Regions from separate parts of the Kocuria sp. CPCC 205263 genome, predicted to be linked through region 1. Evidence: riboswitches for the same ligand, from Rfam matches in the RefSeq annotation. Region 1 holds a riboswitch; the other holds the start of a gene.
The links. Region 1 has a riboswitch for S-adenosylmethionine ahead of RF647_RS02095 (LLM class flavin-dependent oxidoreductase). Riboswitches for the same ligand answer to the same signal wherever they lie in the genome.
Positions count from the first base shown of each region.

Region 2: another riboswitch for S-adenosylmethionine. It lies ahead of RF647_RS02660 (hypothetical protein); the one in region 1 lies ahead of RF647_RS02095 (LLM class flavin-dependent oxidoreductase).

Region 1 is NZ_JAVKPV010000001.1:442,240-447,604, reverse strand. Features, by position in the region: gene RF647_RS02115 (aliphatic sulfonate ABC transporter substrate-binding protein) at 1-575, opposite strand, end outside; gene RF647_RS02110 (ABC transporter ATP-binding protein) at 670-1,503, opposite strand; SAM riboswitch class I at 1,509-1,613, opposite strand; gene RF647_RS02105 (maleylpyruvate isomerase N-terminal domain-containing protein) at 1,721-2,398, shown strand; gene RF647_RS02100 (CoA-binding protein) at 2,524-2,988, shown strand; SAM riboswitch class IV at 3,131-3,245, shown strand; gene RF647_RS02095 (LLM class flavin-dependent oxidoreductase) at 3,324-4,742, shown strand; gene RF647_RS02090 (Vms1/Ankzf1 family peptidyl-tRNA hydrolase) at 4,836-5,365, opposite strand, start outside.
Region 2 is NZ_JAVKPV010000002.1:42,435-47,799, forward strand. Features, by position in the region: gene betT (choline BCCT transporter BetT) at 1-298, opposite strand, end outside; gene RF647_RS02630 (TetR/AcrR family transcriptional regulator) at 474-1,004, shown strand; gene RF647_RS02635 (multidrug efflux SMR transporter) at 1,008-1,367, shown strand; gene RF647_RS02640 (multidrug efflux SMR transporter) at 1,367-1,690, shown strand; gene RF647_RS02645 (cold-shock protein) at 1,930-2,136, shown strand; gene RF647_RS02650 (hypothetical protein) at 2,244-2,432, shown strand; gene RF647_RS02655 (hypothetical protein) at 2,535-2,831, opposite strand; SAM riboswitch class IV at 3,250-3,375, shown strand; gene RF647_RS02660 (hypothetical protein) at 3,389-3,616, shown strand; gene RF647_RS02665 (PIN domain-containing protein) at 3,628-4,011, shown strand; gene RF647_RS02670 (glycosyltransferase family 4 protein) at 4,015-5,184, opposite strand; gene RF647_RS02675 (DUF6350 family protein) at 5,300-5,365, shown strand, end outside.

The DNA of each region.
Region 1 (5,365 bases):
TGGCCGTTCTCCAGGGCGGCGCGGCCGTCGGCGTGCTGCAGGTTCTGGATCGTGACGTCCTCGGCGTCCACCCCGGCCTCGTCGAGGGCCTGGAGCAGGAAGAAGTACGGGTCGGTGCCCTTGGTCGCGGCCACGGTGCGGCCCTCGAGGTCCGCGACCTCCTGCACCTCGCTGCCGGCGGTGGTGACGAGGGCGGACCACTCCGGCTGCGAGTAGAGGTCGATCACCCGGATCGGGGTGCCGTTGCTGCGGGCCAGCAGCGCCGCGGAGCCCGCGGTGGAGCCGATGTCCACCGCCTCCGCGCGCAGCGCCTCGTTGGCCTTGTTCGACCCGGCGGACTGCACCCACTCCACCTCGATGCCCTCCTCGGCGAACGCGGTCTCGAGCCAGCCCTTCTCCTTGATCACCACGGAGAGCGGGTTGTAGGTGGCCCAGTCCACGCGGACGGTGCCGTCCCCGGCGGCCTCCGCGGGCGGCTCGCCGGAGCCCTCGCCGGCCATGCACCCGGTCAGGCCGAGGGCCAGGACGGCGGCGAGTGCGGGGATGGTGCGGGCGGAGCGCTGGGGCAGGGGCATGGCGGAGCCTTTCGTGGTGGACGGACGGTGCCGGGCGGCGCGGGCGGGTGCCGCCGCTGGTCCGGGGAGGGGAGTCGGGGTGGGGGCAGCCGCGTCAGCGGGTCGCGGGGTGGTGGGTGTCGACGCCGAGGTGGCCGAGGAGCTGCACGCGCAGCTCGGCGAGGACCTCGGAGGCCCGGTCCCGGGGGCGCTCGCCGGGGACGGCGAGGATCGTGCTGATCGAGGCGGGGGCGGTGGGCCCGGTCCGGCCCAGGACCACGATCCGGTCCGCGAGCTGCAGCGCCTCGTCGACGTCGTGGGTGACGAGCAGGACGGTGGTGGGCTGGGCCGCGTGGATCGTGAGCAGCAGGTCCTGCATCTTCAGGCGGGTCAGGGCGTCGAGCGCGCCGAAGGGCTCGTCGAGCAGCAGGACCCCGGGATTGCGGGCCAGGGCCCGGGCCAGGGACGCGCGCTGGGCCATGCCGCCGGAGATCGCGCGGGGACGGTGGCCGGCGTGCGCGGTGAGCCCCACCAGGCGCAGCAGGTCGTCGATCACGGCGTCCCCCTCGTCCCGGGGGATTCCGCGGGACAGGCCCAGGCGGACGTTCTCGCGCACCGAGCGCCACGGCAGCAGGCGGGGCTCCTGGAAGGCGACCGCGCAGCGCGGGTCGATGCCGGACACGGGGGTGCCGTCGATGAGCACCCGTCCGGCCGAGGCGGTGTCGAGCCCCGCCGCGGCCCGCAGGAGCGTGGACTTGCCGCACCCCGAGGGCCCCAGGACCGCCAGGACCTCGCCGGGCCGGGCCGTGACGTCGACGTCCTGCAGGACGTGGTGGGTCTCGCGGCCGGACGGGAAGGACTTGCCGACGTGCTCGAAGGCCACGGAGAAGGCGCGCTTCGCGGTGCCCGGTGCGGTGGCCGGCGCAGAGCCCAGCAGGGAAGTGCTCATGATCAACTCCATCGGTCCTGGCATTAGCACCTCGCACGGAGGATCAGACGGATCCGTGCCGGTTGCTGCGACGTCGACGAGCCAGGTCTCTCAGCCGCTCCGGATGGTTACACCACCAATTGAACGTCCTCGGCGTGTTTCCTGGCAAATCCGTCGCATCCGTGATGATCGCGACACATCGCTGGCACGGGAGCCCTCCGTGCCCCACCATGGACCCATGACGAGCCGCAGAAGCCCGGCCCGGGCGGACCTGGTGCGCGACGCCTGCACGGCGTTCGGCGCGGTCCTCGACGGGCTCGGCGACGACGACTCCTGGGCCGCCACGGGCTGCCCGGGGTGGTCGGTCCGGGACCTCACCCACCACTGCGCGATGGACGCCCTGCGCGGGCTGGTCGCCCTGCACACGCCCACCACCGCCCGACCCGACCGGGACGCCGCGACCTACTGGACCGACTGGGGTGGCGATCCCGCGGGGGCCGCCGAGGCCCGGCGCCACACCCGCGTGGCCGCGTCCATGGTCCTGGACTGGGAGCCGGTGCGCGCCCTCCACCGCGAGACCACCCGGGCGCTCGTGCACGCGGCGCAGCACTGCGGCGACGGCGCGGTCCGCACCCAGGGGCACGTGCTGCGCCTCGAGGACCTGCTGAGCACCCTCGCGGTGGAGGCCACGGTGCACCACCTGGACCTGATCCAGCACCTGGACGGCTCCCCGGGTCCCGCCGTGGACGGGCTCGCCGAGGTCCGCCGGGTCCTCACCGACCTGTGGGAGCGGGAACCGCTCGAGCACTGGAGCGACGAGCACTTTGCCCGCGTGGGCACCGGCCGGGCGGAGCTGACCGCCCAGGAGCGTGCGGAGCTGGGCGCGCACGCGGACCTCCTGCCGCTCTTCTCCTGACCCCCCCCTCCGCGAGGTCGCACGTGTCGGCCACCTCGGGCGCCTGAAGTGGCCGACACGTGCGGCCTCGCGGAGGTACACGGAGGAAGAAGGAGAGGAAGCGGGTTCCGTGCCAGGCTGGGGGCATGAGCCGCAACGACCCTGCCGTCATCGACCGCCTCATGACCCGGCCCGGCCGGTGGGCCGTGGTGGGACTGACCGGCAACACGGCCCGTCCGGCGCACTCGGTGGCGAAGCGGATCCGGGACGACCTCGGCATGACGATCGTGCCGGTCAACCCGAAGGGCGAGCCGGTGCACGGCGAGCCCGGCTACCGCACGCTCGCCGAGGTCCCGGGACCGATCGACGTGGTGGACTGCTTCGTGAACTCCCGCCGCGTCGGCGCGGTGGTGGACCAGGCCATCGCCGTGGGCGCCGCCGCGGTGTGGCTGCAGCTGGGCGTCGTCGACGAGGACGCCGCCGCCCGGGCGGAGCGGGCCGGCCTCGACGTGGTCATGGACACCTGCCCCCTGATCGAGCTCCGGTCCCTGCTCCGGCGCGGCTGGACCCTGGACCCGAGCCGGACCCCGCCGCTCGCCCCGCCCGGCTGAACGACCCGGCTGAGCGCCCCGTCGGAGCTGCCCGTACCGGATCGGCACCGTCCCGCTGCCGGCCGGGACCGTCCCCGTGCGGTGGGACCGCACGGGGGTTGCACCCGGTCAGGGGCCACCCGCTAAGCTGTCCCCCGACGACGATGACGAGTCCCGACACGAAGCTCTGGCTGGTCGGGCGGCAACCCTCTCCCGTAGCGGGGTGCCCCAGATGAACATCGGGCCGCGGTGCACGTGCTCCGCGGCAAGTACGGCGCCCACCAGTGCGTCGGACCCGCGGGCAGGTCTCCACGACGCACGGGCGCGGGTCGGCATCGACCCGGGAGGAACACCCCATGAGCAAGCGCATCGCCCTGAACGCCTTCGACATGACCTGCGTGGGCCACCAGGCCCCCGGCCTGTGGAAGCACCCCCGCTCCCGGGCGGACGAGTACAACACGATCGAGTACTGGACGGACGTCGCCCAGGTCCTGGAGAAGGGGCTCTTCGACGCGCTGTTCCTCGCGGACGTCGTCGGGTACTACGACGTCTACCAGAACTCCGCGGCCCCGGTGATCCGGGACGCCACCCAGATCCCGGTCAACGACCCCTTCATGCAGATCTCCGCGATGGCGGCCGTGACGAAGCACCTCGGCTTCGGCGTGACGAGCGCGATCACCTACGAGCAGCCGTACCCGCTCGCCCGGAAGTTCGCGACCCTCGACCACCTCACGAAGGGCCGGATGGGCTTCAACGTGGTGACGTCCTACCTGAAGTCGGCCGCCGAGAACCACGGGCTGACGGAGCAGATCTCCCACGACGAGCGCTACGAGATCGCCGAGGAGTTCATGGAGGTCTGCTACAAGCTCTGGGAGGGCTCCTGGGAGGACGGCGCGGTCCGGCGCGATCGGGTCAACGGGGTCTTCGCCGACCCGGCGCTCGTGCACCCCATCCAGCACCACGGCAAGTACTTCGACGTCCCCGGCATCGGGCTGACCGAGCCGTCCCCGCAGCGCACGCCGCTGATCTTCCAGGCCGGGGCCTCCTCCCGCGGGCGGGCGTTCGCCGGCCGCCACGCGGAGGCGGTGTTCGTGGGCGGCATCCGCCCGGACCTGACCCGGGTGGTGACCGACAAGCTGCGCGACGAGGCGGAGGCCAGCGGCCGGAACCGGGACGACCTCAAGATCTTCGCCATGCTGCACGTGATCGTCGACGAGACCGACGCGAAGGCCGAGCAGAAGCGCCGCGACTACGAGCGGTACGCGGACACCGACGGCGCGCTGGGCCTCGTGGGCGGCTGGTCCGGGCTGGACCTGGGCCGCTACGACGAGAACGACGTCCTGGAGTACATCAAGACCGACTCGATCCAGTCCTTCCTGACCCCCTTCACCACGGCCGACCCGCACAAGAAGTGGACGATCAAGGAGGTCGCCAAGCACATCTCGATGGGCGGCATGGGCGTGCCGATCGTCGGGTCCCCGCAGACCGTGGCCGACGAGCTCGAGCGGTGGATCGACGAGGGCGGGCTGGACGGCATCAACCTCGCCTACCACGTGTCCCCGGGCTCGTTCGAGGACTTCGTGGAGTGGGTCGTGCCGGAGCTGCAGAAGCGCGGCCGCTACCGCACCGGGTACGAGGGCACCACGCTGCGCGAGAACCTCTACGGCGAGGGGCAGACCAAGGTGCTCGGCACCCACCCCGCCGCCGCGTTCCGGGGCGCCTACGCGGGCAAGCCCTCCGCCGCGGACACCCCCGCCCGCCAGCTGGCCCTCTGAACCCCGTCCCCTGACCCCGCGGCCCCGCCGGGAGCACGGGGCAGGGCACGGACGAGGGGCCCCCGCGTGCGGGGGCCCCTCGTCCGTGCCGGGTCAGGACGCCGGTGCGGCGCTCCAGCGCAGCAGGGCCGCGACGTCCGTGCCGTGGGGCAGCGCCCCCGGCGGCACGAAGACGGGGCGGCCGTCGGTCAGCACCGCGGCGCGCACCAGCGCGGCGTCGGCGGAGACCCGGCCCAGCACGCCGGCGCCCACGGCCTCCGACTCCTCCAGGGCGATCCACGGCTCGGCGTCCAGGGCGATGAGCTGCTGCTCCGTGTCCAGGTGGGTGTCGTCGAGCAGCAGCGTCTCCGCCTGGGCCTGCTGCAGGGCCGAGACCACGGGCGCCATCCCCGAGACGGCGGTGGGGTCCGCGCGTCCCTGCTGCTCGGCGAGCCGCTCGAGCAGCGCCTGCTGGCGGTGCGCCACGACCTCCGCCACGCGCTCCTCGACCTGGTGGTCGAAGTCGGCGGACTTGCTGCCCTCCGCCCGGGTGTTGGCGTCGACGACGCTCAGCATCGCCCGGCTCGCCTTGGACAGCTGCTCCTCGACCAGGCCCCGGGCCCGCAGGTCCCCGGCCAGGACGA
Region 2 (5,365 bases), on a different contig from region 1:
GCTTGGAGTGGTCGGGGCCCATCTTGATGGTCCCCTCGCGGGAGAACGCCACGACCAGGACGAAGACCGTCACCACGGTGGCCGTCAGGACGTAGAACCAGCCCATGTTGGTCGCGATCCAGCCGACCACGGCGTTGATCACCGCGGAGGCCTGGTCGGGGGCGAGGATCGCCCACAGGGAGAACAGGATGATGGTCACGCCCGAGCCGGCGAAGACCGTCCGGTTCACGGCCGGCCGGGAGCGCCCGGCGGGTGGGGTGCCGCTCTCGGACGGTGACTGGTGCAGGGCGGAAGTCATGGGACGAGTCCTCCTGGAAGTGGTGATCCGGGTCGGGGAGCACCCGCCGGGTCCAGCGCGGACCGGGCAGGGGCGGGACGTCGTCGTGCCCGCGGACCGGTGCGGCGGCCGAGGCCCGCGCACCGGGATGCTCAACATCGTGTCACCACCCTTCCGGTTGGTAAAGTTCTTTTTCATGAGCACCTCCTCCCGCGAGCGCATCCTCGACGGCGCCCTCGAGCTGATCCGGGGCGGCGGCACGGTCTCCCTAGCGTCGGCCGCGCGGCAGGTGGGTCTGACCAAGCCCGGGGTGATGTACCACTTCCCCACCAAGGAGGCGCTGATGCTCGCCCTGGTGGACCGGGTGATGGACGGCTGGGACGCGCAGATGGCCCGCCGCCTGCCCGGCCCGCCGGAGCAGGTGCCCGCGGAGGAGCGGCTGCGCGCCTACCTCGACTGGTGCCTGTCCGGGGAGGTCGACGAGACCGACCTCGTGATGCTCACCGACCAGCGGCTGCGCGCGACGCTCAAGGAGCGCTGGGTCGCGCGGGTGGAGCCGTGGGTGGACCTGCCCGAGGACCTGCCCGCCGAGCGCCGGAGCCGGCTGCTGGCCGTGCGGCTGCTCGCCGACGGCGTGTGGTTCGCCGACGCCGCGGGCGTCTTCGCCCCCGACCCGCAGGAGCGGGCCCGGGTCAAGGCGGTCGCCGACGAGCTCCTGGAGGGCTGAGCCGTGCTGCGCCGGCTGCTGCTGCTCGCCGCCGTGCTCGCCGAGGTGGCGGCCACGCTGTCGCTGAAGGCGGCTCTGGACGAACCCGCCTGGTACGTGCTCGTCGTCACCGGCTACCTCGCCGCGTTCACCCTCCTGGCGTCCGTGCTGCGCCGCGGCATGCCGGTGGGGGTCGCCTACGGCGTGTGGGCCGCCCTCGGGGTGATGCTCACCGCCCTGGCGGCGGCCGTGGTCTACGGTGAGCGGCTGAGCCCGGCCGTGCTGGCCGGGATCGTGCTGGTCGTAGCTGGCGTGCTGTGCGTGGAGCTCGGCTCCCGCGGCCCCGCCCGGCGCCGTGCCCCCGAGCCGGAGGAGGCCCCCTGATGGCCTGGCTCTTCCTCAGTGTCTCGATCCTCACCGAGGTCGCCGGGACCCTGTCCCTGCGGATGGCCGCCCGGGGCCGCCCCCGCTGGTACGCCGCCGTGGCCGTCGGCTACCTGGTGGCGTTCACCTGCCTGAGCCTCGTCCTGGCCGAGGGCATGGCGCTGGGCGTCGCCTACGGCATCTGGTCGGCCTCCGGCGTGGCGCTGACGGCGCTGGCCGGCCGGGTCCTGTTCCGCGAGCCGTTCACCTGGGTGACGGCGGCCGGGGTGGCCCTGATCGCCGGCGGAGTGCTCCTCATCGAGCTCGGTGCCCCGCCGGTCTGAGCGGTCCCCGGTTCTGAGCGGTTCCCGGTGCCGGGTCGGGTGCGGCGCACCGCCCCGGGTGGTGCGGCGCCGGATCTCGTGTAGAGTAGTCCGCAGTTGTTGAGGTTCGTTTTTGTCTTTCAAGCAGTTCGGCCCACTCGGGTGCAGCAGTTTTTCTGAGAAGACGTTTTCCATGCATCACAACTGTTTTGTTTCTCGAACGTCGGGAAACGTTCATCTCATGAAGGATCAGGTCTCCCATGACTACCGGTATCGTCAAGTGGTTCAACGCTGACAAGGGCTTCGGCTTCATCACCCCCGAGGACGGCTCCAAGGACGTTTTCGCCCACTTCTCCGCGATCAACTCGAACGGCTTCCGCTCGCTGAACGAGAACGACCGCGTCGAGTTCGAGACCCAGGACGGCCCCAAGGGCCCCCAGGCTGCGAACATCAACGTCATCTCCTAAGGATTTTCCGCGGGCTCCGGCCCGTTGATCCTCCAGAACCGTCGTCGGGCTGAGCCCGGCGGCGGTTCTGTCGTCGTACCCGCCGAGCGGCACCGGGAGGAAGCGCCGTGACCGTTCCCGATCCGCTCCCCGCCGCGGAGGAGCCGGAGGACCCCTTCGTGGTGAACCGTGTCTCCGACGCCGAGCTGGACGTCTCCGTGCCGTTCGAGGTTGAGGCCTCCGAGTGGGATTTCGACGGCTCCGCCGACGAGGCCGGCGGCGGCTGGGGCTCGGCGGGGGACTACGGCCTCGAGTGAGCACCCCGCAGGTCCCACCGGCGCTCCGGACGTCACCGTCCTCCCGCACGACGGAGGCCGCAGCCCAACGGGCTGCGGCCTCCGCGCGCTCCTGTCCGCCGGCTATGCCGACAGCGGGAGGGACGAGGGGTGGAGCTTGAAGAACGGGTGCCGTCCGGTCGCCGCGAGGGCTCCGGGAACGAGGAGCTGGCGGTACTTGGCGCACCATTGCGCTGTACCCTCCGTGTGCTCCGCCGCGGCGGCCAGGTCGTCGGCCTCGGGGCTCAGGTACTCCTGCACGTCCCCGTCGGTCGACGTGAGACGGACGAGGTGCAGATCGGGGAGGGCGGTGACGGTCACGTCGATCCACTCCTCGCGCTGGTCGGTGGTGATGGCTGTTCTTTCTTCGGACATGGTCATGTTTTCTCCTGACGTTCTTGCAGGCATCCGATGGCGTTGCCCGCCGCTTCGTCATCCGATCCACCCGGGAACATCGGGTTGGCGTGCAGCGGGTCGGAGCCCCTCCACGGGCCCGCCGGGGATCGTCGATCTCCGGCCGAGGGCGTGGACGCCGCATCTCGAGAAGCAGGTTCAGGCTACCCCGCGGCTCCGACACCTCGACAGGCGAGTCGTGATTTGTGTCACCGAAACGTAATGCGCGGGGTCGTCGCCTGCGCCGTCCCCGGTCCTGCGGGACCCATTCCAGCACAACGATGTGTCGTCGAGATGTCCGAGCGGTGACGCCCCGGGGAAGGCCTGCGCACAGGGGGGTGGCACCGGTTCCTGCCCGGGCGCCGCGCACGGACACGGTTCGGCCGATGTGGTTCAATGGGGAGAGCTTCAAGAGACCCGGTCGGCAAGCTCCGACTTGACCGGGCACCAACCCCATGTTCACGGGTGGTTCGGATGAGGAAGCGGCTCGCATCGCCGCAGCAGCGGTACCCGGTGCGAGCAAGAGCGCACGAAGGATCCCGGTCATGTCCGACCCCCGCCCCTCCGCCGCCCGCACGGGCGCGTTCATCCAGCACTCCCTCGCTGTCCCGGCCACCGGGGACGGGACCCGCCGCGATCCCGCGCCGAGCGTCCCGGCGATCAGCGTCTCCGCCATGAGCGTCGAGGACTACGCCCGCGTGGTGCAGGTCCGCACCGAGTTCGTGGACTTCCTGCTGGCTCCGGCCCGCGGGGAGTTCGCCGCCGCGGCCTGAGGCCCGCCGCCGTGGACCTCCTCCTGGACCGTTCCGTGCTGCTGGGGGTGCGCACCCCGGAGCGCTGTCCCGAGCTGGCCGAGGTCCTGCGCCGGCACGGCCACCGGCGGCTGTTCCTGCCGGCCACGGTGCTCGGCGAGCTGCTCGCCGAGCGGCCCGACGAGACGCTGTGGGCGGAGCAGCTCGAGCTGCGCTTCCCGGGCCGGGTGCTCCCCGCGGACGCCGCCGTGGCCCGGGCGTGGGGAGCACTGTCCGTGACGGGGGCGGCCGACCCGCTCGCCGGGCTCACCGCGGCCACGGCCCTGGTGCACGGGCTGACCGTGCTGACCGCGGAGCCGGGGCGGTACGCCGGCACCGGGGCGCCCGTGCTGGACGCGTCCCCCGCCCGCCGGTAGCCCTCAGACGGCCCGGCGGTGCCGCCGGCCCCGGCCCTGGGCCGAGAGCGCCACGGCGTGCTCGTAGTGCTCGAGAAGCTGCCCGACCAGCACGTCCCACGTCCGGCCCTGGACCGCCGCGTGCGCCGCGACGCCGAAGGCGGCCCGCTTCGCCTCGTCGCCCAGGAGATCGGCCACGTGCCCGCGCAGCGCCCCGAGGTCGCCCGGGGGATAGAGCCAGCCGGTGCGGGAGCGGTCCACGAGGTCGAGGGGACCGCCCCGGCCGGTCGCGACGACCGGCACCCCCGAGGCCATGGCCTCCTGGATCGTCTGGCAGAACGTCTCGAACTCGCCGGGGTGGACGAACACGTCGAAGGACGCCATGATGCGCGCCAGGTCGGCACCGCTGCGGCGCCCGGTGAAGTGGGCCTGCGGGAGCCGGCGGCGCAGGGCGTCCTCCTCCGGGCCCGAGCCCACGACCACCAGACGGGTGCCGGGCAGGTCCGCGACCGTGGAGAGGTCTTCGACCTGCTTCTCCGGGGCGATCCGGCCCACGTAGCCGACGATCCGCCGGCCGCCGCCGACCTCCTCCCGCCACCGCTCGTCCCGGTGCCGGGGGGAGAAGCGGGCGGTGTCCACCCCGCGCCGCCACAGGTGCACGTCCTGGACGCCGTGCTCGGTGAGCTGCCGGACCGCCGAGGTGGACGGCGCGAGCGTGAGCGTGGCGAGGTTGTGCATGGAGCGCACGTGCCCCCACAGGAGCTGCTCGAGGAACGGGGCCCCGTACTTGGCCGCGTAGCCGGGCACGTCGGTCTGGTAGACCGCCACGCACGGCACCCCGAGCTGCTGGGCCGCCAGGATCGCCCGGCGGCCCAGCACGAACGGGGAGGCCACGTGGACCACGTCCGGCCGGAAGCGCTCCAGCTGCCGCCGCACCCGGGCCACGGTCCCGCCGGCCACCCGCACGGCGGGGTAGCCGGTGAGCGGAACGGCGGGCAGCCGGTGCACCGGCACCCCGTCGAGGTCCTCGACGACCTGCTCCGCCGGGCGCCCGAGCGGCGCGGGGTCGTAGGAGGGCGCCACGACCACGACGTCGTGCCCGCCGGCGACCAGCTGCTCGACGACCCGCAGCACCGAGTGGGTGACTCCGTTGAGGTGGGGGAGGAACTGCTCGGCGACCACGGCGACTCTCATGCTCCCGAGCCTGCCGGGGCCGGGCGACCGGACGGCAAGCGGGGCGTGGCCCGCCGGTGAAGGCGCCGTGAAGCCTCGGCCGGGGTGCCGCCCGGGCGTGGGAGGATGGGCGGTGATGAACTCCCTAGGCCTGTCCTCCCCCGCCGTACGCCCGGACCGCCGGGGTGTGCCCATGCCGCTG